Linked DNA regions of Methanococcus vannielii SB. Each later gene encodes a partner of the first gene's protein in a complex. Links are inferred from orthologs where the notes say so. Each region holds a gene or a part of one and is shown on either strand. Other genes may lie near its edges.

Evidence for each region.
Region 2: the proteins of tuf (region 1) and rpl12p are in contact, whole or in part, in a crystal structure (PDB 3WY9), measured with the Pyrococcus horikoshii proteins. The link is inferred for Methanococcus vannielii SB from one-to-one orthologs. Residues at the interface, in WP_010885563.1 of Pyrococcus horikoshii: Lys125, Glu126, Phe129, Arg132, Thr133, Lys165, Leu166, Thr169, Lys324, Gln326, Leu359, Ala360, Ile369, Glu372, Ile384, Ile422, Ser423, Gln425; in WP_010886059.1 of Pyrococcus horikoshii: Glu96, Glu97, Leu100, Leu103, Ser104, Ala105, Leu106, Phe107, Gly108.

Annotation. Positions count from the first base shown.
Region 1 is NC_009634.1:730,210-733,520, reverse strand. What follows is about bases 64-3,036. They hold tuf (translation elongation factor EF-1 subunit alpha), read right to left. Parts: upstream 2,207-3,036; coding sequence 920-2,206; downstream 64-919. Other genes in these bases: MEVAN_RS03480 (elongation factor EF-2), read right to left, coding at 2,336-3,036; rpsJ (30S ribosomal protein S10), read right to left, coding at 558-866; MEVAN_RS03495 (phosphomannomutase/phosphoglucomutase), read right to left, coding at 64-275. Also shown: more of MEVAN_RS03495, read right to left, coding at 1-63; more of MEVAN_RS03480, read right to left, coding at 3,037-3,311. UniProt on the Methanocaldococcus jannaschii protein: GTP hydrolase that promotes the GTP-dependent binding of aminoacyl-tRNA to the A-site of ribosomes during protein biosynthesis.
Region 2 is NC_009634.1:1,297,077-1,300,136, forward strand. Bases 165-2,886 are described here. They hold rpl12p (50S ribosomal protein P1), read right to left. Parts: upstream 1,815-2,886; coding sequence 1,515-1,814; downstream 165-1,514. Other genes in these bases: hisH (imidazole glycerol phosphate synthase subunit HisH), read right to left, coding at 218-829; MEVAN_RS06560 (TATA-box-binding protein), read right to left, coding at 842-1,387; MEVAN_RS06570 (50S ribosomal protein L10), read right to left, coding at 1,889-2,886. In the rest of the region: MEVAN_RS06550 (PHP-associated domain-containing protein), read left to right, coding at 1-148; more of MEVAN_RS06570, read right to left, coding at 2,887-2,899; MEVAN_RS06575 (50S ribosomal protein L1), read right to left, coding at 2,912-3,060. UniProt on the Methanocaldococcus jannaschii protein: Forms part of the ribosomal stalk, playing a central role in the interaction of the ribosome with GTP-bound translation factors.

The DNA.
Region 1 (3,311 bases):
TTATGCGATGCAGTTAAAACAATTCCTAGGTCAAAGTTATCCTTAGTTCCAAAATACATCAGTGGGGTAGAAATTTCTCCAGCGTAATAAACATCTGAGTTTTCAAGTAAACCATAGATAAGGGGTTTTAATAGTTTTTCAGAGCCGATTCTAATGTCTTGCCCTACAAGTATTTTTTTGTATTTTTCCCCAAGTAATTTTCCAAGAGAATATGCAAAATCGTCATCTAATTCATTTTTATAAATGCCCCTAATGTCATACGCTTTAAATACCAATTTACCACCGCTTATTAAAAAAGTTATACATGGGCATATTGTGTTTAAATTGTTATTAATACTTTATTAAAAAATAAAAAATATACCATAATTACTTTGAACAATGGTCGAAAAAAATCTTACTCCCTATCCACTTTGGAATAAGGTATAATTATTATACTCTCGTATTTATAAATAAGTTATGATTTAAATTTCTAAAATTTGAAAAAAAGAATTTTTATTGCAATCCTCATATCTCAGATTACAATATGTCTGGCTTTTGCAGGATTAAATGAACAAAAATTAGCTTCTTAATTCAATTTCTATCTGGACTGCGTCAGGAATTCTTACTTTCATGATGTGTTTCATAGTTCTTTCATCGGCTTCAATGTCAATGACTCTTTTATGAACTCTCATAGTCCACCTATCAAATGATGATGAACCTTCGCCGTCAGTTGATTTTCTTGTCGTGATTTTCAATGATTTTGTTGGTAATGGAATTGGTCCCGCCATATCTACACCAGTTTTTTCAGCAATTGCTTTTATCTGGTTGCATACGCTGTCTAATTCTTCGTGTTTAGTACTTGATAGTTTAATTCTTGCTTTTTGCATAATATTCCTCTCTTTTCCGTGTTTTAAATAAAAGGAATGGGAGTTAAGCTAAATTATTTGTTTTTAGCTGTAACTTGGATAGCCATACCTGCAGCAACGGTCATACCCATATCTCTGATTGCGAATCTACCAAGTTGTGGAATTTCTTTAACGCTTTCTATAACCATTGGCTTTGTAGGAATTAATTTAACGATTGCAGCATCACCAGCTTTTAAGAAGTCTGGGTTTTCTTCTAAAACTTCACCAGTTGCAGGATTTAATTTTTTCTGGATTTCTGCAAAAGTACATGCAATTTGTGCTGTGTGTGTGTGGAATACTGGAGTGTATCCTACGGTTAATACTGAAGGGTGTTGTAAAACAACAATCTGTGCAGTAAAGTCAGTAGCAACTGTTGGAGGATTGGTAGTGTGTCCTAAAACGTCTCCTCTCTTGATGTCTTTTTTACCAACGCCTCTTACGTTGAAACCGATGTTGTCTCCAGGTTCAGCACTTGGTAATTGTTCGTGGTGCATTTCTACAGTTTTAATTTCTCCAATTGCTCCAGCAGGTTCAAAGACAACTTTGTCACCTGGTTTAATGATACCGGTTTCAACTCTTCCTACTGGAACTGTACCTACACCTGTAATTGAGTAAACATCTTGGATAGGCAATCTTAATGGTAAGTTAGTTGGTTTTTCAGGCGGTTGGAAGCCGTCAATAACTTCTGCAATTGTAGGGCCCTTGTACCATGGGGTTCTTTCTGATTTTTTGAATACGTTGTCACCGTGGAGTGAAGCAACTGGAACAAAATTGATCTGTTCAGGGTTAAATCCAATCATTTTTAATAACTGATCGCCAATCATTTTCTTTAATTCGTTGTAATCAGCTTCTGAGAAGTTTACGGTGTCCATTTTGTTAACTGCAACAGCTAACTGTCTTACACCTAAAGTTCGGATTAAGAACACGTGTTCTCTTGTTTGGGGTTGGATACCAGATTTAGCATCGTCAACGTTTACAACTAAAACAGCTGCATCAGCTTGTGAAGCACCGGTAATCATGTTTTTAATGAAGTCCCTGTGGCCCGGGCAGTCTACGATTGTAACTTCGTATTTTGCGGTTGGGAATTTTTTGTGAGCTACGTCAATTGTAACTCCCCTTTCTCTTTCTTCCTTTAAACCGTCCATAACGTAAGCAAATTCGAATCCTGCTTTTCCTTTTTCTTCAGCTTCTTTTCTTAATCTAACGATTAATTGTGGGTCAATAGCTCCACCGTCTAATAATAATCTTCCTACGGTTGTTGATTTACCTGCGTCTACGTGACCGATAAAAGCAACGTTAAGAATTGGTTTTGTTTTTGCCATGATCATTCCTCCATAATAGAGTTTTAGATTGATGTTTTTTCATTTATTTAGATTGATTCAAGTTTTAGACTCAACCGTAAAGTGTAATAAGTGTAGTAGAAAAAGGTATATATATTTTATGGTGGTCGTTTATTCTGATTTTAAACCTTTTCTGTCTCTAATTTGAGCAACAACCTTAGTTTGAATTTCATTTGGTACTCTTTCGAATCCTGAGAATTCAACACTCCATAAACATCTACCTTGGGTTGCACCACGAATTGCACCAGCGAATCCAAACATTTCAGCAACAGGAACACTTCCTTTGATAATTGCCATGTCACCTTCCTGTTCCATGTCAACAATCTGCCCTCTCCTGTTGTTGATTTCTCTGATCGCATCACCCATGTAATCCTGTGGCGTGTTAATGTAAATTTTTTGCATAGGTTCCAAGAGAATTGGTTTTGCACTTGAAACTGCATCTCTTACTCCAAATCTAATTGCAGGGATGATTTGTGAAGGCCCTCTGTGGATTGCATCTTCGTGGAAAGTTGCATCAATTAGTTTGATTTTTACTCCTTGAGCTCTTTCAGATGCAAGTGGCCCTCCTTTTACACCTTCTTTGAAACCCTCAATGATTAATTCTCTTGCTTCATCGAGTTGAACAATACCTTTTGTCATGTTTACAATCATGTTTCCATTGTAAATTGACATAACTTTTTTAGCCTGTTCTCTTTCAAGTCCAGCTTCGATTAACCTAGTCTCTGCATCTACGTTAGTCTTCTTTTTGAAGTCTTCATCGTGGATTTTACCTTCAACGTATGCTGCATAAACTGACTCTTCCATTGGTTCTGCAATCATGTAGAGCTTGTTGTGCTTGTTTGGTGATTTTCCTTCAATTTCAGGGGAAGTTCCTGTAATGGTTTCCCTATAAACGATAATTGGTTCACCAACATCTACTTCAATTCCACCGTCCCTTCCAATCTTGGTATTTGTGATAACTTCAATGTGGAGTTCACCCATACCGCTGATTAAGTGTTCACCGGTTTCTTCATTGATTTCGATTCTTACAGTGTTATCTTCTCTTCCAATCTGCCTTAAAATCTCGATTAATTTCGGTAAATCTTTC
Region 2 (3,060 bases), 570 kb from region 1 along the record:
AAAATACAATGGTTCGCAGTTTAAAAAAGGAATAGCTGCATTTGGAGGGTTAGTTTATATTGGAACCCCACTTCCAATTGTTGCAGGGGTTTTAGGAAATATGTATCTTAAGAAAAAAGCTAAACAAAAATTAAAAGAAGTTATTTAATTATAGAATTTTAATTAAAATTTATTTAATTGTAATTCTTTTTAGTAGTTTTTAAGTTGTTTATAAGTATTAAATCAATTCTACGAAATTTTCTATCATTTTTAGCCCGTTTTTACCACTTTTTTCAGGATGAAATTGTGTTGCATAGATGTTTCCTTTAGTTAATACTGATGGAAATTCGTAAACGTAATCGGTAATTCCAGAAATTGTACTGTTATCTACTGGATTTACATGGTAGGAGTGTACGAAATAAAAATATTCATTATTATTTATTCCTTCAAAAATCGGGATGTCTTTTACTTGATTTACAGTATTCCAGCCCATATGGGGGATTTTTCGAACATTTTTAAACCTAATTACGTCCCCATTTATAACTTTTAGTCCTGAAATTTCTTTTTGTTCTTCGCTCCTATCTAAAAGTAGTTGCATACCAAGACATATGCCTAAAAAAGGTACTTTACCAACGCAGCGACTTATTACTTCAATTAAAGAATAATCGCCAGTTTTTTGAGCTAGATTTTTCATTGAATCTCCGAAATTTCCAACTCCTGGTAAAATTAGTTTATCTGCGCTAAATATGGTTTCAGGATCATTTGTAACAATTATATCTTTAGTGTAAAGTTCAAAAGCCTTTTCAATACTTCTTAAGTTTCCCGCATTGTAGTCAATTATTGCAATCACGAATATCCCGTTTTAATATAATTCCTGTTCTAATTCTTTTAATGTTGCAGATATTTTGTCAAATGCAATATATGCATCTTCAATTACTTTTAAACCCGTAATTACGACTTTTCCACTGCCAAATATTAGTACTACTACTTTAGGGTCGCTTAATCTATAAACAAGACCTGGGAACTGCTCAGGTTCGTATTCGGTGCATTCTAAGGTTGAAATATCATCTAAATTTGGTTCCATACCAAGTTCTGTTGTTGCAACCATGTTTTGTACACTTACTACGGGATTATCTATAATTTCCATTCCAGCTTCCTTTAGTTCTTTTATTATTTTTTTAATTGCAATTTCCGCATCTTCTTTACTTTTTGCACCCGTACAATTTAATTTGCCACTTCTAAATATTAAAAGTGCAACCTTAGGATCACTCAATCTACAAACTAATCCTGGAAATTGTTCTGGTTCATATTCTGCGTTATCTAAAATGTCCGCAGCATATTCTAAATCGATATCAGTACCTATCTGGGTGGATACAACCACGTTTACAATCTTAATTTCAGGCTCCATTCTTTCACCAGTTTATATATATGCTATATTTTTCTATTTATATAGTATATAAATATTTATATATAGTTTATACATTTAAATATATAAATTAATTTTGGTAAAATAAAAAGAATGGAATTTAGCTTTATTACATGAATAAAGCGCCAAGACCTGCAGCTGCAGCAGCCGTTGTGTCTTCCTTCTTTTCTTCTTTTTTAACTTCAGCTGGAGCAGCAGCAGCTGCAACAGGAGCAGCAGCTGCAACTGGTGCGATAGCAGCTTTTGCGATAGCTTCTGCAATGTCAACGCCTTCCAATGCTGCAACTAATGCTTTAACTCTAGCATCGTTAGCTTCGATACCGCCTGCAACTAAAACTGCTTTAACTGCTTCTTCGGTTACTTCTTTGTTTGCTGAATTTAATAATAATGCTGCGTATATGTATTCCATAAAGTACACCTCCAAGATGTATGAACTCTTTTTTGAAATTATTTATTTCCATATATATTTTTTTCGGTAAAATTTTAGAAGAGTAATCCAAGACCTGCAGCAGGAGCAGCTTCTTCTTTTTTCTCTTCCTTCTTAGTTTCTGCTTTTGGAGCTTCTTCAGTAGCTACTACTGCACTGGATGAGATTTGTTCTTTTAAGTCATCATCTAATGCTTCATCGCCAGCTAATTTAGCAACTGCAATCATTTGAGCATGAGCTTTTCCAAGGATTGCATCAGCAGTTTTTTCTGTTATGAATGCACTTTCAACGGATACTGCTTTTGCATCGTTGAATGCTTTTTGAACAATTGTTTCAATTGTTGCACTCGTAGGTATAACCGCATTAACTGATAAATTAAATGCGTTAGTGTACGCTTTTTGAAGTTTACCTAAGAATTCTTCTTCATCGATTCTTAATACATCGGATGTATAGATTACACCTTCTTCGTAAACTCCGAGAACGTTCAAACCAACTGTAACTGGTTTAATACCTAATGCAGAAAGTACTACTGCAAGTTTAGGTGATATTACATCGCCTTCTTTTGCAACGACTTTGTCTTCTTTAATTCCAATTTTACCTTTATCGATTGCAGCCGGGATTCCAACTGCCTTTAATTCACTTAAAAATGGCCCCGGTGGCATTCCAGTTGAACCGGATTTAACTTCGATATCGCATGGTGCAATAGCGCCTCCTTTTATTGGAGCAGGACTTTTACTTTCTTCAAGTGTTTTAAATAATTTGAACGGATTCATTTCTGTAACAACGATTGCCGCCCCTTTGTCCAAGTAATCTACTAATTTAGCAAATTCAGGGTTGCCAGTTTCTTCAGCAACTTCCTCAACTGCTCTTTTAATCAAAGTGTTTCTTGACATTTTTAATGTCATTTGGTCTCTGATTTTGTCCCTAATTTCTTGGAGCTGTACTGCAGGAACTTCCATCATGTCAATTAATGCAATAACATTCGCACTTTTAAGTAATTCTTTTAATGCATTAACTTCTTCAATTTTCCAAGGGGCAATTTTATGCTCTGATTTTGCGTCGATCATACTTTCAACCCCTTATTTTGATATGGGGGCTGCTGCACCCATAGTGAGTTTTGTAAATGCACTCTTTACGTGGTAGAGGCCTTTTTCGTATTTTTTAGCCACTACGTTTAAAATTGCTTCCGCATTTGCAGCGATTTCTTCATCACTCATAGCTTCAGTTC